Regions from separate parts of the Roseixanthobacter finlandensis genome, predicted to be linked through region 1. Evidence: predicted binding sites of a transcription regulator. Region 1 holds the regulator's gene; each other region holds the start of a gene.
What was found. Region 1 encodes PhoB, which activates phosphate uptake and scavenging genes when phosphate is short. Its sites were predicted from a motif close to TGTCATNNANCTGTCAT; they were not measured.
Positions count from the first base shown of each region.

Region 2: V5G24_RS01565 (NAD-glutamate dehydrogenase) is a predicted target of PhoB. The motif match lies at 2,542-2,558, and genes of this name have one in related genera.
Region 3: V5G24_RS23500 (inorganic phosphate transporter) is a predicted target of PhoB. The motif match lies at 2,772-2,788, and genes of this name have one in related genera.

Region 1 is NZ_CM195536.1:947,406-957,248, forward strand. Features, by position in the region: gene V5G24_RS04550 (ATP-binding protein) at 1-768, shown strand, start outside; gene pstS (phosphate ABC transporter substrate-binding protein PstS) at 895-1,938, shown strand; gene pstC (phosphate ABC transporter permease subunit PstC) at 2,078-3,052, shown strand; gene pstA (phosphate ABC transporter permease PstA) at 3,066-3,896, shown strand; gene pstB (phosphate ABC transporter ATP-binding protein PstB) at 3,945-4,769, shown strand; gene phoU (phosphate signaling complex protein PhoU) at 4,789-5,517, shown strand; gene phoB (phosphate regulon transcriptional regulator PhoB) at 5,523-6,224, shown strand; gene V5G24_RS04585 (hypothetical protein) at 6,417-6,887, shown strand; gene V5G24_RS04590 (GcrA family cell cycle regulator) at 7,088-7,600, opposite strand; gene V5G24_RS04595 (aspartate aminotransferase family protein) at 7,938-9,146, shown strand; gene argF (ornithine carbamoyltransferase) at 9,143-9,843, shown strand, end outside.
Region 2 is NZ_CM195536.1:306,691-316,533, reverse strand. Features, by position in the region: gene V5G24_RS01580 (ABC transporter ATP-binding protein) at 1-600, opposite strand, end outside; gene V5G24_RS01575 (ABC transporter ATP-binding protein) at 587-1,363, opposite strand; gene V5G24_RS01570 (peroxidase-related enzyme) at 1,737-2,270, opposite strand; gene V5G24_RS01565 (NAD-glutamate dehydrogenase) at 2,644-7,479, shown strand; gene V5G24_RS01560 (sulfotransferase domain-containing protein) at 7,634-8,554, opposite strand; gene V5G24_RS01555 (hypothetical protein) at 8,828-9,082, shown strand; gene V5G24_RS01550 (cupin domain-containing protein) at 9,211-9,648, opposite strand; gene gloB (hydroxyacylglutathione hydrolase) at 9,645-9,843, opposite strand, start outside.
Region 3 is NZ_CM195536.1:5,064,318-5,074,160, forward strand. Features, by position in the region: gene mutS (DNA mismatch repair protein MutS) at 1-903, opposite strand, end outside; gene V5G24_RS23500 (inorganic phosphate transporter) at 1,079-2,719, opposite strand; gene V5G24_RS23505 (ParB/RepB/Spo0J family partition protein) at 2,873-3,757, opposite strand; gene V5G24_RS23510 (ParA family protein) at 3,787-4,629, opposite strand; gene rsmG (16S rRNA (guanine(527)-N(7))-methyltransferase RsmG) at 4,622-5,311, opposite strand; gene mnmG (tRNA uridine-5-carboxymethylaminomethyl(34) synthesis enzyme MnmG) at 5,580-7,523, opposite strand; gene mnmE (tRNA uridine-5-carboxymethylaminomethyl(34) synthesis GTPase MnmE) at 9,453-9,843, opposite strand, start outside.

The sequences.
Region 1 (9,843 bases):
CTGCTCACGTTCCGCGATCTGACCCATCAGCGCCGGATCGAACAGATGCGGGCCGACTTCGTGGCCAATGCGAGCCACGAGCTGCGCACGCCGCTGGCCTCGCTCCTGGGCTTCATCGAGACTCTTCTCGGCCCGGCCCGCAATGATGTTGCGGCGCGGGAGCGGTTTCTCGGGATCATGGCCGCGCAAGCGCGCCGCATGTCACGCCTGATCGAGGATCTACTCTCGCTGTCGCGCATCGAGCTGAATGCCCATGTGCGGCCGGAAACGCCGGTGGAATTGGGCGGCATCGTCGCTCATGTGTGCGACACGCTCGGCCCGTTGGCGCAGGACCGCGACGTGGCGATCGAGATCCACCGGCCGCAGGAGCCGGTCTATGTCCTTGGCGAACGGGACGAATTAATCCGCCTGTTCGAGAATCTGGTCGAGAATGCGCTGAAATACGGGGCCAATGGTCACCGGGTGGAGGTGGCGGTTGGCATCGAGCGGGGCGGGACGCCGGCGGCGGTGGTTTCGGTGCAGGATTTCGGCCCCGGCATTTCGCCTGAGCACCTGCCGCGCCTCACGGAGCGCTTCTACCGGGTGGATGTGGCGGTCAGCCGGGACCAGGGTGGGACGGGCCTGGGGCTGGCGATCGTGAAGCATATTGTGGCGCGTCATAGAGGGCGCCTGGGGATTGAGAGCCGGCAAGATGCCGGTGCAACTTTTACGGTTAGGTTTGATCTGGTCGATGTGCCTGAAAAAAATCTCTTAAAATCAAAGGCTTAAAGCGTCATCGCGTTGTCACGTTGGGGTCATAGAACCGTGTCGCCGGACCGTTACAGTTAACCGGCCCAATGTTGCGTCGCGGCAGATAGCCGACGGGCGACACCTATTGGTCAAGGAGAGAACCCCGTGAAGCTCACCACCGCTTTTGGCGCAGCGATTGCTGTTGCCGGCTCCCTGTTCGTTGGCGGAGCCTTCGCCGCTGACATCACCGGCGCTGGCGCCACGTTCCCGGCGCCCGTCTATCAGGCTTGGGCTGTCGCCTATAAGGAAAAGACCGGCACCGGCCTGAACTACCAGTCCATCGGTTCGGGTGCTGGTCAGACCCAGATCTTCAACCGCACGGTCGATTTCGGCGCGTCGGATGCGCCCGTCGACAGCGCCAAGCTGGCGCAGCAGAATCTGTTGCAGTTCCCGGCGGTGATCGGCTCCGTTGTTACGATCGTCAATCTCGACGGTGTCGAAGCCAACAAGCTGAAGCTGACGGGTCCCGTTCTCGCCGACATCTATCTCGGCAAGATCACCAAGTGGGACGACAAGGCGATCGCCGCGCTCAACCCCGGCCTCAAGCTGCCCAGCATCGGCATCGTGCCGACCTATCGTTCGGACGGATCGGGCACCACCTACGTGTTCGCCACCTACCTCGCCGACGTCAGCGCCGAGTGGAAGTCCAAGGTTGGCGCTGCCACCTCCGTGTCCTGGCCCGCTGGCGCTGGCGGCAAGGGCAATGAAGGTGTTGCCGGTACCGTCAAGAACACCAAGGGTGCCATCGGCTACGTCGAATACATCTACGCTTCGGCCAACAATCTCGTGACCACCGAACTGCAGAACAAGGCCGGCAAGTTCGTCAGCCCCACCGTTCCCGCGTTCCAGGCCGCTGCGGCCAATGCGGATTGGGCGAATGCGAAGGATTTCGCTGCGTCCATGATCAACACCCCGGGCGACGCGACCTGGCCGATCACCAGCGCGACCTTCATCCTTCTGCCCAAGCAGCCGAAGTCGGCTGAGCAGGCCAAGGACGTGATGAAGTTCTTCGATTGGGCCTTCGAGCATGGTGGCCCGATTGCCGAGAAGCTCCATTACATCCCGCTGCCCAAGGATGTGGCTGAGCGCGTCCGCGCCGCCTGGAAGTCCGACGTGCTCGTCGACGGAAAGCCGGTCTGGTCGAACTGATCGACCGTCCACTTCATGAGGCAAGCCCGGGCTGGCTGCGGAGACATTCCGCAAGCCTGCCCGGGGTCGATCCTGCTGCGCTTTGGGGAGCGCGGCAGGATGCTTTCATCAAAAGGGAAAGACGACAATGGACGCAACGATGGCTGGGCTTCCTGGGAGTGGCGTTCAACCGGGGCACATCGGCGATGCCAAGCCGGTCGGCCGGATCGCCGATTTGGTCTTCGTCGGCCTGCTTTGGGGATGCGGCATCTTCGTGCTGGTGCTGCTGGGCCTCATCATCGCGATGCTTTTTGAAGGCGGCCTTCCCGCTTTCTCGGCTTTCGGCCTCGATTTCCTCTGGACGGCGACCTGGAATCCCGTGACGGAGAAGTTCGGCGCCCTGGTCATGATCTACGGCACGATCTTCAGTGCCATCATCGCCGTCATCGTCGCGCTTCCGCTGTCCTTCGGTATCGCCTTCTTCCTCACGGAGATCGCGCCCCAGGTGATGCGTCGGCCGATCGGCGTAGCGGTTCAGCTCCTCGCCGCCGTCCCGTCCATCATCTACGGCATGTGGGGCTTCTTCATCATCTCCCCGCTGATGGCCGCCTATGTGCAGCCGCCCCTGATCGATTGGCTCGGACCCATTCCGGTGATCGGCGCGCTCTTCACGGGGCCTGCCCTGGGTGGCGGCATGCTGACCGCCGGCCTGATCATGGCGGTCATGATCCTTCCCTTCATCACGGCCATGTTCGTGGAGACGCTGGAATCGGTCCCCCCCATGCTCAAGGAATCGGCCTATGGCGTCGGCGGCACGACCTTCGAGGTCTACAAGAACGTGTCCGTGCCCTACGGTAAGACCGCCATGGTCGGCGCCGTGATGCTGGGCCTAGGCCGCGCGCTCGGCGAGACCATGGCCGTCACCTTCGTGATCGGCAATGCGACACGCCTCTCGGCCTCGCTGTTCGCGCCCGGCGCGACCATCGCCTCGACCATCGCCAACGAATTTCCGGAAGCCGCGCAGGGCTCGCTCAAGCTGGACTCGCTCCTCGCTCTGGGCTTCATCCTGTTCGTGATCTCTTTTATCGTCCTGGCGCTGTCGCGCTTCCTTGTCCGCTCGAACCTGAAGTCTTGAGGGGCCGGCCGCCATGTCGCTCGCAATCCGTCGCACCAAGGACCACGTTGTCAAAGCGGTGAGCACCGCGTTTGCCGGAATCGCCCTGTTTCTGCTGGCGTGGATTTTGTTCACCCTGGTCCAGAAGGGCCTTCCGGCCCTCGGGCTCAACGTATTCACCAAGATAACGCTGCCGCCGGGCCATAACGGTGGGCTTCTGAATGCCATCGTCGGGTCGCTGATCCAGATCGGCATCGCGATGGTCATCGGCACCCCTATCGGCCTTCTGGCCGGGACATTCCTGGCCGAGAATGGAAAGACCACGAAGGTTGGCCACATCGCCAGGTTCGTGAACGACATCCTTCTTTCGGCGCCCTCGATCCTCGTCGGCCTGTTCGTCTATGCCTTCCTCGTCAACCCGTTCGGCGGGTTCTCCGGCTGGGCCGGCTCGGCGGCACTGGCGATCCTTGTGATCCCGGTGATCGTGCGCACGACGGAGGACATGCTGAACCTGGTGCCCATCGGCTTGCGCGAAGCGGCCTATGCGCTCGGTGCGCCTCAATGGAAGGTCGTGATGATGGTGACTTGGCGGGCTGCGCGCGCCGGGATCATGACCGGCGTCCTGCTCTCCATCGCCCGCGCCGCCGGCGAGACCGCTCCGCTGCTGTTCACCTCGCTCGGCAATAATTCGTGGTCGACCGATCTGTCGGCGCCGATGGCGAGCCTACCCATCGCCATCTATCAATATGCCGGCAGCCCCTTCGACGATTGGGTTGCCTTGGCTTGGGCCGGTGCCTTGCTCATCACGGTGTCCGTGCTGCTGCTAAACATCGTCTCCCGTCTCTTCCTCGCCCGGGCGGGCTGAGCGCCTGGACCCCTGGACAATCGCACATCAAGATCCAAGAGGCCGAAGATGAATTCCGCAGTGGACCCCACCTTCAATATCTCCTCCTCCGTTTCGGCCAAGCCCGATGCCATTCAGGCGCCGACCAAGATCAAGGTGGAGAAGCTCGACTTCTATTACGGGCAGAACCACGCGCTGAAGAACATCAATTTCGAGATCCCCCAGAAGCGGGTTACCGCGATGATCGGCCCCTCGGGCTGCGGCAAGTCCACCTTGCTGCGCGTGTTCAACCGCATGTATGATCTCTATCCCGGCCAGCGCGCCGAGGGTGGCGTGATGTTTGACGGCGTCAACATCGTCGGCAAGGAGCTGGACCCGACCGTCGTGCGCACGCGCATCGGCATGGTGTTCCAGAAGCCCACGCCGTTCCCCATGTCGATCTATGACAACATCGCCTTCGGCGTGCGCCTGCACGAGAACCTCAACAAGTCGAAGATGGACGAGCGGGTGGAAAGCTGCCTGCGTAAGGCCGCCATCTGGGAAGAGACCAAGGACCGCCTGCACACCTCGGCGCTCGGCATGTCCGGCGGCCAGCAGCAGCGCCTGTGCATCGCCCGCACCATCGCCGTGCAGCCGGAAGTGATCCTGCTGGACGAGCCGACCTCGGCGCTCGACCCGATCTCCACCTCGAAGATCGAGGATTTGATCGACGAGCTGAAGCAGGATTTCACGATCGTCATCGTGACCCACAACATGCAGCAGGCGGCGCGCTGCGCCGATATCACCGCCTTTTTCTACCTGGGCGAGCTGGTCGAGGTCGCGCCGTCCGACGTGATCTTCACCAATCCCAAGCAGATCAAGACCCGCGACTACATCACCGGCCGCTTCGGCTGACCAAGCAAGGATCTGCCAGATGTCCGACCATACCGTCTCGGCCTTCGACGCCGAGCTGAAGGAGATCGGCCGCAAGGTCGTCGAAATGGGTGGCCAGTCCGAGCGCATGGTGGCCGATGCCGTCAATGCTCTGATCCGCCGCGACACCGCTGCCGCCCAGCGGGTGATCCTGCTCGATGCGAGCGTCGATCTGCTGCAGCGGGAGATCGAGGAAAAGGCCATCATCTGCATCGCCAAGCGCCAGCCGGTGGCGAGCGATCTGCGCGACGTGGTGGCCTCGATCCGCATCGCCTCCGACCTGGAGCGCATCGGCGACCTCGCGAAGAATGTCGGCAAGCGGGTGCTCGCCATCGAGGGGGAATATCATCCCCAGAAGCTGGTGCGCGGCGTCGAGCACATGTCCGACCTGGTACTGGAGCAGCTTAAGGAAGTGCTGGACGCTTATGCCAGCCGCGACCAGGCGAAGGCCGTGGATGTGTGGGTCCGCGACAGCGGCATCGACACCATGTACACCTCGCTGTTCCGCGAACTCCTCACCTATATGATGGAAGATCCGCGCAACATCTCGGTGTGCACGCACCTTTTGTTCTGCGCCAAGAATATCGAGCGCATCGGCGACCACGCGACCAATATCGCGGAAACCATCTATTATATGGTTTCAGGGCAGATGTTGTCCGAAGAGCGCCCGAAGGCGGATGTCTCCAGCGAGACGACCGTCGCTTTCCCGGGGCATAGCCTTCAGGGGTAAAATCCGTGCCTGCGCGTATCTTGATTATCGAGGACGAGGAACCCCTGACCCTTCTGCTCCGCTACAATCTGGAGTCGGAAGGTTATTTCGTCGAAAGCGTCGGGCGAGGCGATGAGGGCGAGACCCGGTTGCGCGAAAGCGTGCCGGACCTCGTCATCCTCGACTGGATGCTGCCGGGCTTGTCGGGCATCGAATTGTGCCGCCGCCTGCGGACCCGCCCGGAAACCGAGCGGCTGCCGGTCATCATGCTCACCGCCCGTGGCGATGAAACGGAACGCGTGCGCGGCCTCGCTACCGGGGCCGACGATTATGTGGTGAAGCCCTTTTCCGTGCCCGAGCTTCTGGCGCGGGTGCGGGCGCTGCTGCGGCGGGCGAAGCCGGAGCATGTGGCCACCTTGCTGCGGGCCGGCGACATCGAGCTCGACCGGGAGACCCACCGGGTTCACCGCTCCGGCCGCGAGGTCCATCTTGGGCCGACGGAATTCCGCCTGCTGGAATTCCTGATGCAAAGTCCCGGACGGGTGTTCTCCCGCGAGCAATTGCTCGATGGCGTGTGGGGGCAGGATGTCTATATCGACGAGCGCACGGTGGACGTGCATGTGGGTCGCCTGCGCAAGGCGATCAACCGGGGGCGGCAGTCGGATCCGATCCGCACCGTGCGCGGCGCCGGCTATTCGTTCAACGAGATGTTCGCCCGCGTCCATTGAGCGATGTGGCCGAAGGTGCGGGCGCGTGCCCGCATGTCCTGTCGCATTCACGCCCGCCGCGCGCCGGTCCACGGTCTGCGGCGGGTTTCAAAAGCGAGAGATCGTGACTGCGCGGACAATAGCGGCGCTCCAGGCCAAGACCCATATGCCCGTCAGGGAGGGGTTCCCTCCCCGGCGATAGGGAGCCTCCTCATGGCCCGGCATATCTTCTCGCTCAACCATATCTTGTGGCGCAATGATGTCTTCCCGCGCAACCAGGCCCTCGCGCCCGACCAGCCCTTTGCGGGCCGCAGCGGTCTCGATGGCCGTCAGGCGCGTCCACAGCGGCCCGTTGCGGGTGGTGAGGGCGCATCGCAGTCCGGACGAACCGCGTGCCCTGCCGCGCTGGCCGTTCTCGGCCTCCTCGCGCTGTTGCTCGCGCTGCCGGTGACGCGCGCGCAGGCAAGCGCATTCACACCCGAGGCGCATTGCGCGGATGTTGCATCCCTGGTCTCGCGTGCGGGCGGCGCTATTCTGGAAACGGCCCCGGAAACCTTCCACCGGGTCGTCCGGGACAATAGCTTCTGCGATCCCGACGGGGTGGCGCGGCCGACCTACGCGCCGACGCAGGATAATCCGGCCTGTTTCGTCGGCTACAAATGCAGCGATTATCCCGTGCGCTAAAAGCGTTTTCGAGCGAAGTGGGCACCGGTGCGCGTGAAGAAAACGCGCTCACGCAACAGGCAGGCGTTTTCGAGCGAAGTGGGTACCGGTTCGCGTGAAGAAAACGCGTTAAACAAAAAGCTAGGCGTTTTCGAGCGACAGGAAAGAGGCTCGCTCGAAAACGTTTGGGCCGCGCGGCTCCGCGGTCGCGCGGGCGCCGCTCAGATGCGGGCGACGCGCCGGTCGCGGCGGCGATCCTGCGTGGGCTGATAGGCCATCCGCGCATGGGTCGTGCAATAGGGCATGCCGGTGAGGCTGCGGCCGCCGCAGAAATAGAAGTTTTCCGTGCCCGGCTCGCCGATCGGCCAGCGGCAGGTGCCTTCCGTAAGGTTCATGATCGTGCAGCGCTGGCCCATGGCGACGACATTGCCGCCGGTGGCCGGACGCGGCGCGGGCGCGGGTGCCACGAAGGCTTCCAGTGCGGGGGCGAGCGCGGTGTTGCCGATGGTTTGCGGCTGCGGCGCGGGCTTGTTGGCGGGCGCTTCAGGCCGGGCCTTGCGCGGCCGCGCCGCGGGGACCGTTGATTTCGCTCGGCCGGAGAGGCCGAGGCGGTGCACTTTTCCGATCACCGCATTGCGGGTGATGCCGCCCAGCTCGCCGGCGATCTGGCTTGCGGAAAGCCCTTCGCCCCAGAGCTTCTTCAAGAGTTCGACGCGCTCGTCGTTCCAGCTCATCGCTCTCCTCCTTCGACTCTTCTCCCGCACCCAGGCGCGCCATTGCACGCGGGTTCGCAGGGCCCAACGTCACTTGGGGAACAGGCCTGCACGAGATGTCGTGGTCGGCCACGAGCAAACTACAATATGCACGCCCGCCCGCACAGAGTCGGAATGCATTCCCGCGCCGTTGTCCCCAAGTCGTTACGATCAGGTTAACGGCTGCGCTCTGTTGACCTCCCGCGCGCGATCATTAGAATCCCTTTTTGTCGGGCCGCCCCGCGAGGGCGGCCTTTGGCGTTTCTGATGTCCGGCGAGACGCTCCGCGTTTCGCCCCACCCCAAGAGGAGGGGTTTCCGTGATCACCCCCGTTCTGCCGACCTATGCGCGCATCGACCTGGTTTTTGAAAAGGGAGAGGGCTGCTGGCTCGTCACGACGGACGGGCGACGCTTTCTCGATTTCACCGCCGGCATCGCGGTCAATATCCTCGGGCACGCCCATCCCTATCTGGTCTCGGCCCTGACCGAACAGGCCGGAAAGCTCTGGCACACCTCGAACCTGTTCCGCATCGTCGGCGGCGAGCGGCTGGCGGAGCGGCTGAAGGCGGTGACCTTCGCGGACACCATGTTCTTCACCAATTCCGGTGCGGAAGCGCTGGAGTGCGCCATCAAGATGGCGCGCCGCTATCAATATGTGATCGGCGCTGAGGCGAAAAACCGCATCATCGCGTTCGAGGGCGCGTTCCACGGGCGCACGCTCGCGACCATCGCCGCCGGCGGCAATGCCAAATATCTCGAAGGTTTCGGCCCGAACATGCCGGGCTTCGACCATGTGCCGTTCGGCGATATCGAGGCGGTCAAGGCGGCCATCGGGCCGGAAACCGGGGCGATCCTGGTGGAGCCGATCCAGGGCGAAGGCGGCGTGCGCGTGCCCTCGCCGGATTTCCTGCCGCAATTGCGGGCGCTGTGCGACGCCCATGGCCTGCTGCTGATCCTCGACGAGGTGCAGTGCGGCGTCGGGCGCAGCGGAAGTCTGTTCGCTTACCAGACCTCGGGCATCCTGCCCGACATCATGGCGGTGGCGAAGGGCATCGGCGGCGGCTTCCCCATGGGCGCGTGCCTCGCCACCGAGAATGCCGCCCGCGGCATGACGCTCGGCACCCACGGGTCCACCTATGGCGGCAACCCGCTCGCCATGGCGGTGGGCAATGCGGTGCTGGACGTGGTGTTGGCGGACGGCTTCCTGGAGCGGGTGCAGGCCATCTCCGCACTGCTCGTGCGCACGCTGAACGAGATCAAGGACCGTCATCCCGCGGTCATCGCCGAAGTGCGAGGTGAAGGGCTCCTGCTTGGCATGAGGGCGCAGGGCCCCGCCGCCGAGCTGGTGCTCGCCCTGCGCGACGAGGGCCTGCTGGCCCCGGGCGCAGGAGATAACGTGGTTCGACTTCTGCCGCCTCTCATCCTCAGCGAGGACGAGATCGCCATTGCCGCCGAGAAAATCGAGGCCGCCTGCCTGCGGATCGAGAACGGCCTTGCATTGGCGTCGGCGAAGGGAGCCGCCGAATGAAGGACATTGGCGTGCGTCATTTTCTCGATCTGTCCGATATCCCCGCGGTGGAGCTGCGGCGGGTTCTGGAATTGTCGAAGGATCTCAAGGCCAAGCGCAAGGCTGGCACCGCCGAGCGGCCACTGGCCGGCAAATCGCTGGCGATGGTGTTCGACAAGCCGTCCACGCGCACCCGCGTTTCGTTCGATCTGGCCATGCGCCAGCTCGGCGGCGACACGGTGATGCTCACCGGCGCAGAAATGCAGCTTGGGCGCGGCGAGACCATCGCCGACACCGCCCGCGTGCTGTCGCGCTATGTGGACGCCATCATGATCCGCATTCTCAGCCATGAGGATCTGATGGAACTGGCCACCTACGCCACCGTGCCGGTCATCAACGGGCTCACCCGCGTGTCCCATCCCTGCCAGGTGATGGCCGATGTGATGACCTTCGAGGAGCACAAGGGCCGCATCGCCGGGCGCAAGGTGGCCTGGACCGGGGACGCGAACAATGTGCTCGCCTCCTGGATCCATGCCGCGCACAGCTTCGATTTCGAGCTGAACGTCGCCACCCCGAAGGAATTGTCGCCGCGCCAGGCGCTCAAGGACTTCGTCAAGAAGACCAAGGCGCGGGTGAAATTCACCCGCGATCCCGAGGCGGCGGCGGAGGGGGCGGACTGCATCCTCACCGACACCTGGGTGTCGATGGGCGACAAGGA
Region 2 (9,843 bases), 640 kb from region 1:
GTTCTGCTCCACGAGCAGCACGGTGAAGCCCCTGGTCTTCAGCGCACGAATGATGTCGCCGATATGCTGCACGATCACCGGCGCCAACCCTTCGGTCGGCTCGTCGAGCAGCAGCAGCTTCGCCCCCGTGCGCAGGATGCGGGCGATCGCCAGCATCTGCTGTTCGCCGCCGGACAGCTTGGTGCCCTGGCTGTTGCGCCGTTCCTCCAGGCGGGGGAACAGATCGTGGATCTCGTCCACGGAGAGGCCGCCAGGCAGCACCACCGGGGGAAGCAGCAGATTTTCGCGCACGTTCAGGCTGGCGAAAATGCCCCGTTCCTCGGGACAATAGCCGATGCCGAGGCGCGCGATATGGTTGGGCGCGAGCTTCACGGTCTCGTTGCCGTCGTAGCGGATCGAGCCTGTGCGCTTGCGCAGCAGGCCCATGATGGCGCGCATGGTGGTGGTCTTGCCGGCGCCGTTGCGGCCCAGCAGCGTCACCACCTCGCCGGGGTGGATGTCGAAGCTCATGCCATGGAGCACATGGCTTTCGCCATAATGCCCATGCAGGTCGCGCACCGCGAGCAGCGGCGCGGCAGAGGCCGCCTCACCCATGGCCATGCCCCGTTCCCATGTATGCCTCGATCACTTGCGGGTTCTTGGAGACTTCCGAATACGGCCCCTCGGTGAGGATCTCGCCGCGCGCCAGCACGGTGATGGCGTCCGACAGGTCCGCGACCACGGAAAGATTGTGCTCCACCATCAGCACGGTGCGGTTGGCCGACACGCGCTTGATGAGGTCGGCGGTGCGGGCGATATCCTCGCGCCCCATGCCGGAGGTCGGCTCGTCGAGCAGCAGCATTTCCGGTTCGAGCGCGAGCGTGGTGGCAATTTCCAGCGCCCGCTTGCGGCCGTAGGGCAGTTCCACCGCCTCATGCTTGGCGTAGGAGGTGAGGTCCACTTCCTCCAGCAATTGCATGGCGCGCTCGTTCAGCGCGTCGAGCGAACGCTCGGACCGCCAGAAATGGAACGAATTGCCCAGTGCGCGCTGCAGGGCGACGCGCACATTCTCCAGCACCGTCAAGTGGCCGAATGTCGCCGAGATCTGGAACGAGCGCACCATGCCCAGCCGCGCCACGTCGGCGGGCTTGGTTCGGGTGATCTCCTTCCCGTTCAGGCGGATGACGCCACGGGTCGGCTCCAGGAATTTCGTGATCAGGTTGAAGCACGTGGTCTTACCGGCACCGTTCGGCCCGATGAGGGCGTGAATCGTGTGCCGTCGAATCCGCAGGTTGACGTTCTTGACCGCCGCGAAACCCTTGAACTCTTTCGTGAGACCTTCCGCTTCAACGATGTAGGGCACGTCTGAGACAGTGTCCGTCATCGTGCTCTGTGCCCTCGCTTGTTTCGGCCGGGGGCGCTGATGCGCTCGCCCGGCTCCCCCTGAGATCGCATCTTCGCTGATGCTTTTGATCTTGCGCCGCAACCTAGCACGGTAAACTTGGCTGCCGTCAATAGGGTCAGTCTGCGCCTAAAGTCTGAGCAGGATGAGGCGGCCTCTGGGCGGGTGCTGACATGTCAGGGAACCGGCGCGACGGCCACCTTCAGGTGGTCTACAGAAACGCCGCTGACCTGAAGCACAAGCGGGCGCTGCGTCACCTCGAAGCGCACGCTCTTGCGCATTCCGGGGTCCCCTTCACAATAGTGAAGGGGACGGCGAAGTTATGATTTCGGCGTGAGGCCGTTGGGTTTTCCCGTCAGCGCGCCTGCCCGTGATACTCGGGGTTCGGACGCATGTCGGTGGCGATGGCGATGCGGTTGGACAGGTTGAAGAAACCCGTCACGGCCGCCACATCCCAGATGTCCTGCTCGGAGAAACCGACCGCGCGCAGCGCCGCCCGGTCCGCTTCCTCCACCTCGTGGGGCCGCTCGGTGAGCTTCACGGCGAAATCCAGCATGGCGCGCTGGCGCGGCTCCAGGCGGGCGGCGCGATAATTCATCACCAATTGCTCGCCGAGGAGAGGATCGCCGGAAAGCGCGCGAACCGCGGCGCCATGGGCAGTGAGGCAATAATAGCAGCGGTTCACGCTGGAGACCGCGACCGCGATCATCTCGCGCTCAAGCTTCGATAAGCCGGAGGGCGCGAGCATTAGATTATTATACATGCCGGCGAAGGCATTCAGCTTGGCAATATCGAAACTGTACGCGGCCAGAACATTCGGCACGAAGCCAAGCTTCTCCATGCACTTGTCGAAATAAGCCTGGTTCGCCTCATCGAGCGGCGCCGGCATCAGATCGAGCGCGATTCGGGGCGTGTCGTCGGTGGGCCGGGGCGCCGGGGCGGCGTTTTTTTTGCCTGCCGACTTGGCTGCCGACTTGCCCGCGGCGCTGCCGGTCGCCTTTGCGGCGGCCTTCGTCGCCACACGCGCAACCGCCTGCACTGCGGCCTGAACCGCCCCTTTCTTGGGCTCGCCTGTATTTTCGGCAGCGTTTGACTTGGCTTTCCTGGGCTTGCCTGTGCTCTTCGGCGCGTTCATCTTGATCCCCCTTCGAATAGGTCCCCGTCATCGTTCCGTCGCGGCTCTGAGCGAAACCCACAGTGCAGAACGTCCGATCGGGACGGCGGGGCCCCGCGCTGCGCGCGGGTGCCAAGGGGGAGAGGCCATGAACGTCCAAGGATTTCAAGGTTCGGAACTCGGATTTGGCGCCCAGGCCCGCATCGAGGACGCGGTGAGCCTGCTCGCGGACGGTCCCGTGCCCGCCTTCTTCGCCCGCGCCCTGCTCGCCGGCGCCGCGCCGGAGGACGTGGCGGCGCTTCTGCCCGAGGCCCTCGCCCAATTGTGCCGCGAGGCCCATGCCCATCTCGCCGGCCGCGTGCCGGGCCTGCACGACGTGCGGGTATTCAACCCGCAATGGGCCGGCGCCCCCGCCATCACGGTGGTGGAGACGGTCAATGAAGACATGGCCTTCCTGTTCGATTCCATCGCCGGCGAGCTGGCGGACCAGGGCTATGAGGCCAAGTTCGTCACCCATCCCATCTTCGCGGTCGAGCGCGATGGCGCGGGACAGGTGACCGGCATCGAGACCGACCTGTCCCAGGGCCGCAAGCGCTCCATCCGCGAGAGCCTGATCCACATCCACATCCAGGCGCTGGAAACCGCCGAGGCGCGCGAGGCGCTCAAGCTCGCCCTCGACAAGACGCTCGCCGACGTGCGCGCTGCCAATGCCGATTTCCTCGCCATGCGCACCGAGGTGCGCCAAGCGGCCGAGGGGTTCCGCCGCAAGTCCCAGCCCTATTCCAAGGACGATCGCAAGGAAGCCGCCGATTTCATCGACTGGCTGGCCAATGACGACTTCATCTTCATCGGCGTGCGGCGCTATGCGCTCGCCGCCGACGGTGGCCTCGAAGTCGCCGAGGAGGGCCTCGGCATCCTGCGCGACCGCGACGTGCACGAGCTGCGCCTCGGCGAGGAAGCGGTGGTGACGACGCCGGAAATCCGCCAGTTCCTGGCCGGGCCGCTGCCGCTCATCGTGACCAAGGCGTCCCTGCGCTCGCGCGTCCACCGCCGCACGTTCCTCGATTATGTCGGGGTGAAGCTGCATGCCGACGATGGCCGCTTGCTCGGCGAATTGCGCATCATCGGCCTGTTCACCTCCACGGCCTATACGGATTCCGTGCGCCAGATCCCCTATCTGCGCCGCAAGGTGGAAATGGTCGTCGAGGACGCCGGTCTCGACCGGGAGAGCCATTCCGGCAAGGCCCTCGGGACGGTGCTCGAGACCTATCCCCGCGACGACCTGTTCCAGATCGACCCGGCGACGCTGCTGGTGTTCGCCCGCGACATTCTCTCGCTCTACGACCGCCCGCGCGTGCGGGTGCTGCCGCGCGTCGATGCCTTCGATCGCTTCGTGTCGGTGCTGGTCTATCTGCCGCGCGAGCGCTTCGATGCCGCGCTGCGCGACAAGATCGGCGCCCGCCTCGCGACCGCGTTCGGCGGGCATGTCTCGGCGGCCTCCCCGTCCTACCTCACCGATGTGCCGCTGACCCGCGTGCATTACATCATCGGCCGGCGCGAGGGTCGCACCCCCGAGGTGGACCGCGCGGCGCTGGAAGCCGCGGTGGCCGAGGACGTGCTCTCCTGGAGCGACCGCCTGCGCCAGGCGCTGCGTGAAACCCCGAGCGCCGGCGATGCCGGCATGCTGTTCGAGCGCTACGGCAAGGCCTTCGATCCCGGCTATATCGCCGCCTATGGCATCGATACGGCGGTGGCCGACATCGAGCGGCTGGAGCGTCTCTCGCCCGAGCGGCCGATCGCCCTCGATTTTTACCGCCGCCCCGGCGATCCGGCGAACCGCATCTCGCTGCGCCTGCTCTCCTTCGGCCGCCCGCTGCCGCTCTCCGAGCGCGTGCCCATGCTGGAGAATATGGGGCTGAAGGCGATCAACGAACGCACCTATCACATCGAGCCGGTTTGCGGCGCCGACACCGAGACCCGCCGCTCCTGGCTGCATGAGATGACGCTCGAGCGGGTGGACAGCGGCACCATCGAGGTGTCCGGCTCGGCCGCGCGCCTGGAAGACCTGCTCACCGCCGTGTTGCGCGGGGAAGCGGAGAACGACGGCTTCAACGCCTTGGTACTCGACACCGGCCTGGCCTGGCGCGACGTGGCGCTCGCCCGCGCGCTCGCCCGCTATCTGCGACAGGCCGGCATTCCCTATTCCCAGGACTATCTGTGGACCACGCTGGTCAACCACGCGGACGTCGCCGCCCGCATCGTCCAGCTGTTCCACACCTCCTTCGACCCGCGCCTGGATGCGAGCCCCGAGGCCCGCGCCGCCCGGGGCGCACCGCTGCGCGAGGAGATCGAGACCGCGCTCGCGGACGTATCCTCGCTCGACGAAGACCGCATCCTGCGCCGCTTCGTCAATCTGGTGGACGCTGCGCTGCGCACGACCTTCTACCAGCTGGACGCGGACGGCCGGCCCAAGGGCGCCATCGCGATCAAATATGACAGCGCCAAGGTGGAGGGGCTGCCCCTGCCCCGGCCCATGTATGAGGTGTTCGTCTATTCGCCCCGCGTGGAAGGCGTGCATCTGCGCTTCGGCCATGTGGCGCGCGGCGGCCTGCGCTGGTCCGACCGGCCGCAGGATTTCCGCACCGAAGTGCTCGGCCTCGTGAAGGCGCAGCAGGTGAAGAACGCCGTGATTGTGCCGGTGGGCGCCAAGGGCGGCTTTGTGCCCAAGCATCTGCCGGCCGGCGGCTCGCGTGACGCCGTGCAGGCCGAAGGCATCGCCGCCTACAAGATCTTCGTCACCGCGCTGCTGGAGATCACCGACAATCTCAAGGGCGGCGAAGTGGTTCACCCGCCGCTGACCGTGCGGGTGGACGGGGACGACCCCTATCTCGTGGTCGCGGCGGACAAGGGCACCGCCACTTTCTCCGACATCGCCAACGGCCTTTCACAGGACCACGGCTTCTGGCTGGACGACGCCTTCGCGTCGGGCGGTTCGGTGGGCTATGACCACAAGGCCATGGGCATCACCGCGCGCGGCGCCTGGGAAGCGGTGAAGCGCCACTTCCGCGAGATCGACGTGGACATCCAGACCACCCCGATCACCGTGGTGGGCGTGGGCGACATGTCGGGCGACGTGTTCGGCAACGGCATGCTGCTGTCCACCGCGCTGAAGCTGGTGGCGGCGTTCGACCATCGCCACATCTTCCTTGATCCCGATCCCGATCCCGCCGCCTCCCACGCCGAGCGCCAGCGCCTGTTCAATCTCACGCGCTCCAGTTGGGCGGATTATGATCCGGCCCTGATCTCTCCGGGCGGCGGCATCTATCCCCGCACCGCCAAGAGCATCGCCTTGTCGGAGCAGGCGCGCGCCGTGCTCGGGCTGGACAAGCTGGAGGCGACCCCGACCGAAGTGATGAGCGCGATCCTGAAGGCCAAGGCGGACCTGCTCTGGTTCGGCGGCATCGGCACCTATGTGCGCGCCGCGAGCGAGACCGACGCCCAGGCCGGCGACCGCGCCAACGACGCCATCCGCATCGCCGCCCGCGAATTGCGGGTGAAAGTGGTGGGCGAAGGCGCCAATCTCGGCATGACCCAGCGCGGCCGCATCGAAGCCGGCCGCGCCGGCGTGCGGCTCAATACCGACGCCATCGATAATTCCGCCGGCGTGAACACCTCCGACGTGGAGGTGAACATCAAGATCGCGCTGTCCCTCCCGGTGGCCGAGGGTCTGCTCTCGCCCCCGGACCGGGCGGCGCTGCTGGGCGAGATGACCGACGATGTCGGCTTGCTGGTGTTGCGCAACAATTATCTCCAGACCCTCGCCATCTCGCTCGCCGAGCGGCGCGGGGTGGAGGATCTCGCCTTCCAGCAGCGCCTGATGCAGATGCTGGAGCTGCGCGGCGAATTGGACCGCTCCGTGGAATATCTGCCCTCCGACGCGGAAATCCAGGAGCGCCGCGCGCGGGGCGAGGCGCTGACGCGGCCGGAACTGGCGGTGCTCCTCGCCTATGCCAAGATCTCGCTTTATTCTGAACTGCTCACCTCCGACGTGCCGGACGATGCCTATCTCGCGGCCGAGCTGGAACGCTATTTCCCGGACGCCATCGAGCAGCGCTTCCCCAATGCCATCACCGCCCATCGCCTGCGGCGGGAGATCATCGCCACCGGGCTTGCCAATGCCATCATCAACCAGGGCGGGCCGGCGTGCATCGCGCGCATCAGCGACCATACCGGCATGGATGCGGCGAGCGTGGTGCGCGCCTATGCGGCGGTGCGCGACAGCTTCGACCTCGGCGCGCTGAACGCCGCCATCGACGCGCTCGACACCAAGATCGACGGCGCCGTGCAATTGCAGCTCTATGCCGAGGTGCAGGATCTCGCCGTGGGCCGCACCGTGTGGTTCCTGCGCAATGTGGACCTCGGCACCGGCCTCGGCACGGTGGTGGACCGCTATCGCGGCGCCATCGCGGATGTCGCCGGCGACCTCGACACCAGCCTGCCGGAGGTGTGGCGCCTGCGTGGCGAGCGGCAGACCGCCGCATTGGTGGAAAAACGCGTGCCGGAGGAGCTCGCCCGCCGCATCACCTTGCTGCGCGCCCTCGCCGCCGCCTCCGACATCGCGCTTCTGTCGCAGACCACCGGCCGGTCGATCGAGGATGTGGCCGCCACCTTCTTCGCCGCCGGCCGCTATTTCGCGGTGGACGAGATCGCCGGCGCGGCGCGCAACATCACGGCGGCCGATTATTACGACCGCCTCGCCCTCGACCGGGCGCTTGGGCAGATCGAAGCCTTCGTGCGGCAGGTGAGCGCGGGAATGCTGGCGGGCGAGGGTGCCGGCGAAGCCGCGGTGGAGGCGTTCGTCCAGCGCCGCCGCAAGGAGGTCGACCGCACCCGCTCAACGGTGCAGGACATCGTCGCCTCCGGCCTCAGCCTCTCCAAGGTGACGCTGGCGGCCAATCTGCTGGGCGATCTGGTCCGCGCCTGAGGCCTGCGGGCGGCGCACGCCTGCGGCCCGGCGAGACTAAAGACGGCGGCCCACGGGCCGCCTTCTTTTTTGCGCGTCCATTTTCGTGGTGTCTTTTTTATGCCCCCGTTTTCCCGCCCGGTCCGTACCGGCCTTCGGGTCACCGGCCGCCGGCTCAGGAATGGACGCGGTGCGCGATGTGGGGCGAATAGGCGCGTGCGGGCCGCTCGCTCATTTCTGGAATGCGGCGCCCGGCTGGCGGGGCGGCGATGCCATAGCCGAAGTCCGGCAGATCATGGCGCGCCAGTTCGATTTCGAGCAGATGTTCCTGGTCCGCGCCCCAGACCGCCAGCTTTTCCTTGGAGCGGCGCTCGGTGGTCTTGCGGCCGATGGCCGAGCTTTTCACCCGACGCGGCTTCTGCAAATCCAGGCCGAGATAAGCCGAGAGCCGTTCCATCTCCGCTTCCGGGTGAGCCAGCAGGTCCTCATAACGCAGGACGTGGGGCTCGGGCCGGCTGTGCCATGCCTTCACATGGGCGCACCAATAGCCGATCTGGCTCAGCTTGCCGGTGGGATCGCGCGCGGAAGGCGCCTTCACATAATCCGCGAAGCTGGTATCGGGATCGATGCGATAAGCCGGCTCATGACCCTTCAGGTCGAAATAGAATTGCGAGCGCAGCACGTCGCGGGGGTTGCGCACGATGTAGACATGCTTGGCATTGGTGTAGAGCGAGGAGGCGGCCACCCAGTGCATGTAGGAATGCCAGGGCCGCCGCTCCTTCAGCTTCTCGCCGAAATAGGCGTCGTGGCTCTTGACCACCACCGGCATCTGCATGAGGCGCGCGAAGAAATCGCCGTCGAGGTGCATCCATTCACGCGCCACCGGAAACCGCGCGCGGATCTCGTCGATCAGAAAATGCGTGCCGGAGCGGCGGTGCGACTGGACCAGGATGAGCGGGCGCATGCCCTTGTCGTCCCAATTTCCGATCCGGCCGAGAAAACTGCGCTCATGATAGGGAAAAGCGCTGGACTGGAGATAGCGCCAGCGCAGGATGGCCCAGGCCCGATCCATTTTCTGCGCAAGAGAGGTACCCATCGAGCGTCCCCAGGCTGCACCATACCCCGCCGAACGTCCGGCGGGATGAGATCGAAGATCGTCGTTCACACGTCCCCGTGTTCTCCGGCCGGAGTAGGTGAATGGCGCACCATCCTAACGTAAAGTCTTGGAGGTATGAGAGGGGGTCGGGTGGCGAGTTACAAAACTTTCTTGTGGTCCAGCTTCAGCGGAGCCTTGCGGGAGGCGGGGCGCGACACGCCGGCGCCGTTGACGCAAGGTTATCCAGCCAGACCTTTGAGTGGAGTAACGATCATGAAAACCAGGATCCGAAACCCGCTGCCGGTGGTGCTGCCGGTGCTGCTCGCCCTCGCCGCAGGTCCGGCCCTGGCGGGCCAGACGGGCGATGCCGCGCCCGCCAAGACGAAGCCTCAGAAGGTCGCGCAGGCGCAGAAAGTCGCGCAGGCAGAAGCGCCCGCGCCTTTGAACCCGCGCTGGGTGCCGCCAAAATGGGAGATCAAGGGCCTGGTGGTCTGGGTGTTCACGCCCGGCCATTTCGAGCGCGACTAGAGCCGGATCTGCGCATATTGAATCGCCTTGGGCGTTTCAATATGGGCAGTGAATCCGCCTCTGTTCAATAAGTTAGAGGGCGGATCGCGCTCTAGAGCCCAGTGCAGGAGAGGCTGAGCCGCGAACCCTCAGGGCTCGAAATCCGGCGGCGCCAGTTCGAAGCCGGCGAAATCGAAGGCCGGCGCAACCGTGCAGCCCACCAGGGTCCAGGCGCCGAGGCTTTCCGCCGCTTGCCAATGGCTAGGCGGCACCACGCCCTGCGGCCGCTCACCGGCGCCAAGATCCGCCCCGAGCCGCAGATGCCACACCCCGCCGCCGGGCGGGGCGATGCTCAGCATCAGCGCCGCGCCGGCATGCCAATGCCAGACCTCGCTTGCATCGACCCGGTGCCAATGGGAGCGCTCGCCCGCTCTCAGCAGGAAATAGATGGCGGTGGAGGCGCCGCGCCCGCCGTCGCCCGCGATCTCGCGGAACGTCTCGCGAAAATGCCCGCCCTCGGGATGGGGCTCAAGCCCCAGCAGCGCGATCACCTCTTCCGCCGAAAGCGCGGCCCTGCCGGCGCTCATGCGCGAAATACGTTCTTGCGCGCCCGCAGTTCGGTGAACACCGCCGAGGGGTCGGATTCACCAAGGCCGAGACGCTCCGCCATGGCCGGATCGTCCGCCCGCAGGAACGGATTGGTCAGCTTCTCGTCCCCCAGCAGCGCGGGAATGGTGGGCTGACCCTCCTTGCGGGCGGCTTCCGCCTCCGCGACGCGGCCG
Region 3 (9,843 bases), 1.2 Mb from region 1:
GGCAAGAGCTGGCCGGGCGCCGAGCTGGGTGCGCTCCACATAAGCGACGATGGCGGCGGCGGCGATCAGCTCGGCGCGGGAGAAGGCGCCGAACGCCTCCAGCGTCGCCACCCCGAAGAAACCCGCTAGCCGGCCTTCCGCCCCCGTGCCCTCGAAACCCTGGCGCGGCAAGGGCGTGACGGCGGGCAGCTGGTCCCAGATCTCGCGCAGGTCGCCGTCTTCATAGAGCGCGTCCGAGATCAGCACTTCCGCCGGCTCGATGCGGGCAAGATCGGCGGCAAGATCGGCCCGGCTGGTGGAGATCACGCGGAAGCCGCCGGTGGAGACGTCCGCATAGGCCAGCGCATAGGCATGGGCCTCGCCCTCCCCGCCGGCACGGGTGCGCGCCACCGCGAGCAGCACGTTGTCGCGCCGCGCATCGAGCAACGCATCCTCGGTGAGGGTACCGGGCGTGACGAGGCGGGTCACGTCCCGCCGCACCACGCTCTTGCCGCCGCGCTTGCGCGCTTCCGCCGGATCTTCCAGCTGCTCGCACACCGCGACACGGAAGCCGAGCGCGATCAGCTTGTGGAGATATTCCTCCGCCCGCGACACCGGCACGCCGCACATGGGGATGTCCTCACCCAGATGCTTGCCGCGCTTGGTGAGCACGATGCCGAGCGCCTGGGAGGCCTGCTCGGCATCCTCGAAGAACAATTCGTAGAAATCGCCCATGCGGTAGAACAAAAGGCAGTCCGGATTGGCCGCCTTGATCTCCACGAACTGGGCCATGACCGGGGTCACGTGCCCCTCGCCCGCGCGCGGCGCCTGCGCCTTTGCGGCACGCGCGCCCTCCCCCGCCCCGGACGGGACGGGATCGATTTCGACGGGATCGGCTTGCGGATGGATGCCTTCGCTGGTCATGGCCGCAGGCTAGAGCACGCGGCCGGGCAAGGAAATCGCGCCACCGCCCTTTCCCCTGTCATTGGAGTGTCCGGCGGGGAAAAGGCCGGCCCCAACGAGAAAGGCGCGGCATCCCGTAGGAGCCGCGCCCGGTTTCAGATCCACAGAAGCGACCGGCGGACATCCGCCCGGCCGATCACATCAGCTGGCGCAGCAGGATATAGAGCCCGCCGGAGAGGATGATCGCCACCGGCAGCGTGAGCACCCAGGCCATGGCGAGGTTGCGCACGGTGGAGAGCTGGAGGCCGGACTTGTTGGCCGCCATCGTTCCCGCGACGCCCGAGGACAGAACATGGGTGGTCGACACCGGCAGGCCATACATGTCGGCGGCGAAGATGGTGCCCATGGCGACTACTTCCGCCGCGCCACCCTGGGCGTAGGTGAGATGGGTCTTGCCGATCTTCTCGCCGACCGTCACCACGATGCGCTTCCAGCCCACCATGGTGCCGAGGCCGAGGGCGATGGCCACTGCCACCTTCACCCACAGCGGGATGAACTTGGTGGCATTGTCCAGCGCGCGCTTGAACGCCGCCAGATTGTCGCTGGTCTCGGTATCGAAGGTGGGTTCCTTCTGGCGCCCCATCAGGCGGATGGTTTCCGAAGCCAGGTACATGTCGTTGCGCATGTTGGGAACGGCGGCGGCGGGCACCTGGGCGAGCGTCTCGTGATTGCCCACCAGGGCGGAGATTTCACCCGCCACGGCGGCGAGGGCCGGCACCGTTTCAGGGGTCAGCTTGCGGTCGCGCACATAATCGGTCAGCGCCTGGCGCGGGTCCGCGGGAACGGCGGCATTGTCGGAGGCCTTGACCAGCGACGCCTGGGTCACCGACGCAAGCGCGCGGAATTGGGCGACATCGGTCGAGTCGATGGCGCGATTCAGCGCGTAGGCGGTGGGCACGATGCCGATCAGGATCAGCATGATGAGGCCCATGCCCTTCTGGCCGTCGTTCGAGCCGTGGGCGAAGGAGACGCCCGTGCAGGTCAGCACCAGCAGGCCGCGGATCCACCACGGCGGCGGGTGGTGGGGCTTGGGCTCGGCATAGAGCGCCGGGTTCTTCACCAGTACCTTCATGGTCAGCAGCAGCAGGCCGGCGGCGAAAAAGCCGACCACCGGGGACAGCAGCAGCGCATAGCCCACGTTGGCGGCCTGGCTCCAATCCACGCCGGCGACGCCGCTCTTGCCCTGGATCAGCTGGTTGGCGATGCCGACGCCGATGATCGAGCCGATCAGGGTGTGGGAGGAGGAGGCCGGCAGGCCGAGATACCAGGTGCCGAGATTCCAGATGATGGCGGCGATCAGCAGGGCGAACACCATGGCCATGCCGGCGCCGGTGCCCACGTGCAGGATCAGTTCCACCGGCAGAAGCGAGATGATGCCGAACGCCACCGCACCCGAGGACACCAGCACGCCGAGGAAGTTCCAGCCGCCGGACCACACGACCGCGAAATGGGCGGGCAGCGAATTGGTGTAGATCACCGTCGCCACCGCGTTCGCGGTGTCATGGAAGCCGTTCACGAATTCGAAGCCGAGCGCGATCAGCAGCGCCAGCAGCAGCAGCATGAACGGCGCGAAGGTGAGCACGCCGGGAGATGCCGCCTGCACGTCGGTCCAGATGGACCACACCGTGTAGCCAAGGCCACCGATGAGCAGGGCGAAGAAGATGAAAATCTCCGGTGCGCCGTTCTTGCGATCGAGCTTCACCGGCTTTTCGCGATGCGCGTGGCCGTGCGCCGCCCCATGGGCATGCGCCGGTTTCGCAGCAGTGTGCGCCGTCATCGAACCCCCCTCAACCGACCCGGAAAAACCTTCCGTTACCTCGCACCAGCCCGTGACACGCGCATGACGCGTTGCAGCATAAGGGCTTGTGCGACCGGCCCCGAGGTGTGGGGGAAACGCGGGAAAAGTCTTTGCCGGGTCAGGCCGGAGGCCTCACGCGACGCCGAGCCGCCGGCAGATCAGGTCCAATTGGTCGAGGTCGCCATAGCGGATGCGCAGTTCGCCCGCCTCGCCTTTGGCCTGAAGGCTCACGGCCAGCCCGAGCGCATCCGTGAGGCGCTTTTCCAGCGCGCGGGTGTCGGCATCCTTGGGCGCCGGGGCGGGCTTGGGCGCCGGCACGGACGACAGCGCCTCCCGCACCTTGCCCATGGCCTCCACGTCGCGCACGCTCAGGCCCTTTTCCACCACGTCGCGGGCGATGGCCTCGGGATCTTCGTGCGCGAGGAGCGCGCGGGCGTGGCCGGCGGAGAGGCGGCCTTCGGCGAGATAGGCCTTCACGCTCTCGGGAAGCTTCAGCAGCCGCAAGGTGTTGGTGATGTGGGAGCGGCTCTTGCCGATGACCTTGGAAAGATCGAGCTGGGTATAATCGAACTGCGCCATCAGGGCTTCGTAGCCGAGGCCCTCTTCCACCGGGTTCAAATCGGCGCGCTGCACATTCTCGATGATGGCGATTTCCAGCGCCTCGCGGTCGGTGAGCTCCAGCACCACCACCGGCACCTCGTGCAGGCCGGCGCGCTGGGCCGCGCGCCAGCGCCGCTCGCCGGCAACGATCTCGAAGCTGCCGGGATGGTCCGCCACTGGCCGCACCACGATGGGCTGGATGATGCCCTTCTCGCGGATCGAACTCGCCAGATCGTCCAGCCCCTCTTCCAAGAAGGTGCGGCGGGGGTTGCGCGGATTGGCGCGCACGAATTCGATCGGCACCTTGCGGGTACCGGCACTCTTCTGGCTGGGCGCAGGACGGGTATCGTCCTGCCCCATGTCGCCGATCAAAGCCGCGAGCCCCCGGCCGAGCCGCGAGCGGCCTTCTTCCGCCATGTCCTTCTTCCCCATTGGAACGCGCCGCCTCAGGCTGCGACCGCGCGGGCGGCCCGCTCGCGCTGGATGACTTCGGAGGCCAGCCGCAGATAGGCCTGCGAGCCCGCGCATTTCAGATCATAGAGCAGCACCGGCTTGCCATAGGACGGCGCCTCCGAGACCCGCACATTGCGCGGGATCACGGTCTCGTAAACCTTGTCGCCCATGAATTGGCGCACATCCGCCACCACCTGCTCGGACAGATTGTTGCGCGCGTCGTACATGGTCAGCACGATGCCGTGGATGGTGAGATCGGGATTGAGGGCGGTGCGCGCCTGCTCCACCGTCTTCAGCAATTGGGAGAGGCCTTCCAGCGCGAAGAACTCGCATTGCAGCGGCACCAATATGGCGTGCGCCGCCGCCATCGCATTCACCGTGATGAGCGAGAGCGAGGGCGGGCAGTCGATCAGGACATAGGTGAATTTCGGCGCCGCCGGGTCGTTGACCATGTCGCGCAGGGCATTGCGCAGGCGAAACGCGCGGTCGCGCTCATTGGCGATTTCCAGCTCCAGGCCCGAGAGGTCGAGCGTGGAAGCCGCCACGAACAGCGAGGGAACGCCGGTATCGACGATCGCCTGCGCCATGGTCGCTTCCCCGCTGAGCACGTCATAGGTGGACAGCTTGCGCCGGCCGCGATCGATGCCGAGCCCGGTGGAGGCATTGCCTTGGGGATCGAGATCCACCACCAGCACGCTCTCGCCGATGGCGGCAAGGGCGGTGCCGAGATTGATGGCGGTGGTGGTCTTGCCCACCCCGCCCTTCTGGTTCGCCAGCGCCAGGATGCGCGGCGTGACGCCGCCGACGATGGGGGCGGTGACGGAATGATCAGTCATGTGCGCTTCCGCGTAGGTGTCCGCCGGGGACGGCCGGGGACGGGACCGCTTTGAGGGCGCGCGTCACAACCAGGATCTTCCCGTGGGGATCGCTGAGGCTGTCGCGCAGTTCGAGGTCGAGTGTCCAGTCTTTGCGGGCTTCGGTCAATTCGCGCTGCCAATCCTTGCCCTTGGGAAATATCCCGATGGCGCCGGCCGCGAAAAACGGCGCGGCAAGCGCCAGCAATTTCGGCAGCGGCGCGAGCGCACGGGCGGAAACCACGTGTTTTCCAGGCGCCAACGCCTCCGCCACCTGCTCGATGCGCTGGGGATGCACGCTCACCGGCAGATCGGCGAGCCGCGCCGCTTCCCGCAGGAAGGCGGACTTGCGGCTGTCGCTCTCCACCAGATCCACATGGCCGCCGTCCCGCTCCGCCAGCACCGCCGCGACCACGAGACCGGGAAATCCGCCGCCGGACCCAAGATCCACCCAGGCGCGAACATCATTGCTCACATGGGTCATAAGTTGCAGGGAATCGGCGATATGGCGCGTCCACAGCTCCGGGATGGTGGCGGGGGAAACGAGATTTATCGTTTTCTGCCATTTGGTTAGCAGGTTCGCGATGGTTTCCAGCCGGGAAAATGTTTCACGTGAAACATTTTGCGCGATCGCCGCCTTGGCCGAATCCGAAGAGTTTCTCATGCGCTTTTCGTGCCCATTTCCGCGGCTTTATCGCACGTGAAACCGCAGATTCGGCAGTACGTTTTTCGCCGAAATGGGCGCGCCGCGGTTTTGGGCCAGGTTACGGGTTACGTTCCCCAGGATTCACACCGGGATTTCCGGAACGGCAAGGAGAAAGGCCCTTGCCGACGCCGGAAGCGTACCGCTCCCCCGACGCTTCCCTCTGTGGAAGAGGGAGTGAGGGCCAAAGGGCGATTCGCCGCACCCTTCCCTGCCGCTCCGTCCATCCTCAACCGACCGCCTGCTCCACGCCCGCGATCACAGCCCCGCTCCCCGACACCGCCCCTTGCCGCCGGGCATAGGTCACCAGCAGCGCGAGCGCGGCCGGGGTCATGCCCTCCATGCGGCCGGCCTGGCCGATGGTGCGCGGGCGCACATGGGCGAGCTTGTGCTTCAGCTCGTTGGAGAGGCCCGGCAGCGGCGCATAGTCCAGCGCCTCGGGCAGGATCAGATCCTCGTCGCGCCGCAAGGTGGCGATATCCGCCGCCTGGCGATCCAGATAGACGGCATATTTCGCGTCGATCTCCAATTGCTCGGCAATCGCCGGGCTCAGATCGGAGAATTCCGGCCAGATGCGCGCCACCTGCTCCAGGCCGATGTCCGGATAGGCCAAAAGATCGAAGGCGCTGCGGCGCTGGCCGTCCTTGTTCACGTTCAGCCCAAACGCCGCCGCTTCATTGGGCGTGACGTTCAGCGCGCGGGCGCGATCGCGCGCGCCGTCAAGCGCCGCCATCTTGGCGGAAAACTGAGCCGCCCGCTCCGCCCCCACGAGGCCGAGCGCCAGGCCCCGCGCGGTGAGCCGCTGGTCGGCATTGTCAGCGCGCAAGGTGAGGCGATATTCGGCGCGCGAGGTGAACATGCGATAAGGCTCGGTCACGCCGCGCGTGACGAGATCGTCCACCATCACGCCGAGATAGCCCTCGGCCCGGTCGATCACGATGCCCTCGCCCGCCTCGCCCGCCTCCCCTGCCCCGCTGCCCGCCTGCCCGGCGCGCCGCGCGGCATTCAGCCCGGCGAGCAGGCCCTGGGCGGCGGCTTCCTCATAGCCCGTGGTGCCGTTGATCTGGCCGGCGAGAAACAAGCCGCCCGCGCGCTTCGCCTCCAAGGTGGGGGCAAGCTCGCGCGGGTCCACATGGTCATATTCGATGGCATAGCCCGGCCGCAGCACCTCGACCCGCTCCAGGCCGGGAATGGTGCGCAGGAAGAGGTGCTGTACCTCTTGGGGGAGCGAGGTGGACATGCCGTTGGGATAGATGGTCGGATCGTCCAGGCCCTCGGGCTCCAGGAAGACCTGGTGGCCGTCGCGATCGCCGAAGCGCACCACCTTGTCCTCGATGGACGGGCAATAGCGCGGCCCGGTGCTCTCGATGCGGCCGGAATACATGGCCGAGCGCGAGAGGTTCGCGCGGATCACATCGTGCGTCTCTTGCGTGGTGCGGGTGATGCCGCACTTTACCTGCGGATTGGGCAGGCGGGTGGTGAGGCTGGAGAACGCCTCCGGCGGTTCGTCGCCGTCCTGCATCTCCAGGCCCGCCCAATCAATGGTGCGGCCATCGAGGCGCGGCGGCGTGCCCGTCTTCAACCGGCCGAGCACGAGGCCGAGGCGCTTCAGCGTGCCGGAGAGCCCGAGCGCGGGCTTCTCCCCCATGCGACCGGCGGGGATCTGCACCTCGCCCATATGGATCAGGCCATTGAGGAACGTGCCGGTGGTGAGCACCACGGCGCCGCAGGAGAAAGCGCGGCCATCCCCCAGCAGCAGGCCGGCGACGCGCCCGCCCGCGAGAATCAAATCGTCCGCCTCGCCTTCGAGGATCGTGAGATTTTCCTGTGCCGCAAGCGCCTGTTGCATGGCGCGGGCGTAGAGCTTGCGGTCGGCCTGGGCGCGCGGGCCGCGCACGGCGGGGCCCTTGCGGCGATTAAGCACGCGAAACTGAATGCCGCCTTGGTCCGCCACCCGGCCCATGAGCCCGTCCAGCGCATCGATCTCGCGCACCAGATGGCCCTTACCGAGCCCGCCGATGGCGGGATTGCACGACATGGCGCCGATGGTCGCCGCGCTATGAGTAACAAGCGCGGTGCGGGCGCCCAGGCGCGCCGCAGCCGCCGCCGCCTCGCAGCCCGCATGGCCGCCGCCGACCACCATCACATCGAACCGGAATTCCAGCTTGCTCATTCGCATCTCGTGGCCCAAGGGCCGTGGGCGGGGACGCCGCCGTATTTTTTGGATTGGAGAGACAGGAACGGCACTTTCGCGGCGGGGTCAAGGCGCCCGGAAAATGCGTGGCTGGACGTATGGGCCGGGCAGATGTTTCACGTGAAACATTTTGGGGCGATGGGCCCGCGCGCGAAGCGAAGGATTGCCGGCCTAGCGGCCACCGCCCGCGCTTTTCGAATGTTTCACGTGAAACATTCTCAGTGAGCGCCAAGCTTGTCGCCGGCTGAGCCCGCCGCTCCGCATGCCCGCCGGCCCGTGCGGAAAATGTTTCACGTGAAACATTTTGCTTGGAGGAGCCGACACGGTATCGGATCTGGACGGTCCGTTCCGCACCATCGCGCTGAGCTGGCCGACCCGGCGCAATATTAACGAGACATGCGGAAGACGGCGGCCACCGAAGTCTCCCCCCAAGCATCGGAATGTTTCACGTGAAACATTTTGCGGAAGGACACACACAGCGTCGGATCTGCGCTGTCCGCTCCGCGCGACATCGCACATGGCTGCCCTCCGCCTCGATATAATAGGGTGATCTCTCCAAACGCGGCATGCCCCAGCGCTCTCGCCTGGGGGGCCACAGCAGCGAGAACGGCACAGGCTGGTTTTTATTCCGCAGGCACCGGCCATGGGCGCGAGGCGGGACGAATGTTTCACGTGAAATATTTTGAGGCGGATGGCCCGCCGAATGATCGGGACTGCGCGATACCTCGTCTGCGCCAGCTATGCCGGGCACCGCCAACACGATATGCGCGATGGTTTCTGATGCCCCGCCCTCTCGCCGACAGGCGCCTGATCCTCGGCATCGCCAATACTGGTTCCACCGGCGACAACCTCCTTCCATCCTGATCCACCACAGGCGGGGGATGGAGCGGATGTTTCACGTGAAACATTCCAGGGCCTGATAAGGCGCCTTGCATTTCGTTTCGTGCACCGGTCCGCGAAAATGCTTCACGTGAAACATTTTACTCAAGCGGCGCGACGCGCGTTCGCAGGCGCACGACCCCCTGCGCGCGACATTGCGCGATCCTGAGTGCCTCGCCGGAGACCACGCAGGTTCCCCGAACGCCGCCGCACCACAACGCTTCCCCTCAGAGCACATAGGCGGGCGGAATGGCCGGGCGAAGTCCGCGAAAATGTTTCACGTGAAACATTCTGCGGCATGCAAGCGGGCGATCTTTCGCAGACCCTCGCGGCCGTCTGACTTCAAAAGCCAATCGACCGGGATTGACGAGCGGATATGGAGCGGCACGCTGTTCCTGCGCACCTCACGGCCCGCGAGGCCCCTGCCTGCCTGACGGCGGGGGATTACCGCGACCCGCTGCCGCCACGTTTCCTTTTCATCTCGGCCCGCTCAGCCACAACCGGGGACGCGGAATGTTTCACGTGAAACATTCTGCGAGGGCCCGTGGGCCATCGCCTCTGCCGGCTTCTTTTTCGCGATTTGCCAGGGGTGACGAACGACGGCTTTCGGCGGTGGCTTTGGGCCGCGTACCGCTTCGCTGAATGGCGATGATCCCGCCTCCTGGCGTCGCGATGGTGGGACCGCACGCCAACCGGGTCCGCCGCGATCGACCTTTCATCCGGCCCCGCTTCGTCACGACCGAGTGGAATGTTTCACGTGAAACATTCCAGGTGGACCAGAGGCAATCGCGATTGTTTTCACCGGGGCCAGGCGCCGCAGTCGACAATGTTTCACGTGAAACATTTTCTGATCAGCGCAGAAGGGCCGCCGACGCGAGGCTCACCGACAGGGCCAGATCCGCCGCACCGCGTCCGCCGGTTCTCACTTTCGGCAAGAGGAGCGGCGAAGGCGAGCCGGCCGGCTCATTCACCCGCATCGCGCAAAATGTTTCACGTGAAACATTGCGCCTCCGCGCCTCGCCCCGCGCGTCACTTGCCGATGCAGAAAGTGCGGAACAGAGCGTCGAGAACGTCTTCCATGTCCACCCGCCCCACCAGAGCATCGAGCGCGCGGGCGGCGAGGCGCAAGTCTTCCGCAAGCAGGTCCTCGGCCAGCAGACCCTCGCCCCCGCCGTCCGCCCGTGCCAGCGCGCGATCGAGGTGCGCCAGCGCATCCTTAAGCGCGAGCCGCTGACGTTCGCGCGTGATCAGCGCAGGCTCCCCGCCCCCCAATTCCGCCGCCCGCGCCTCGATCAGAGCGATCAGTTCATCGATCCCCTGCCCCGTGGCGGCGGAAATCGCGAGCATCGTCGTGGCATCGCACGGCGCGGACGGTCCCTCTTCCGCCTGGTCGATCTTCGTGCGCACGGCGAGCGCGTGC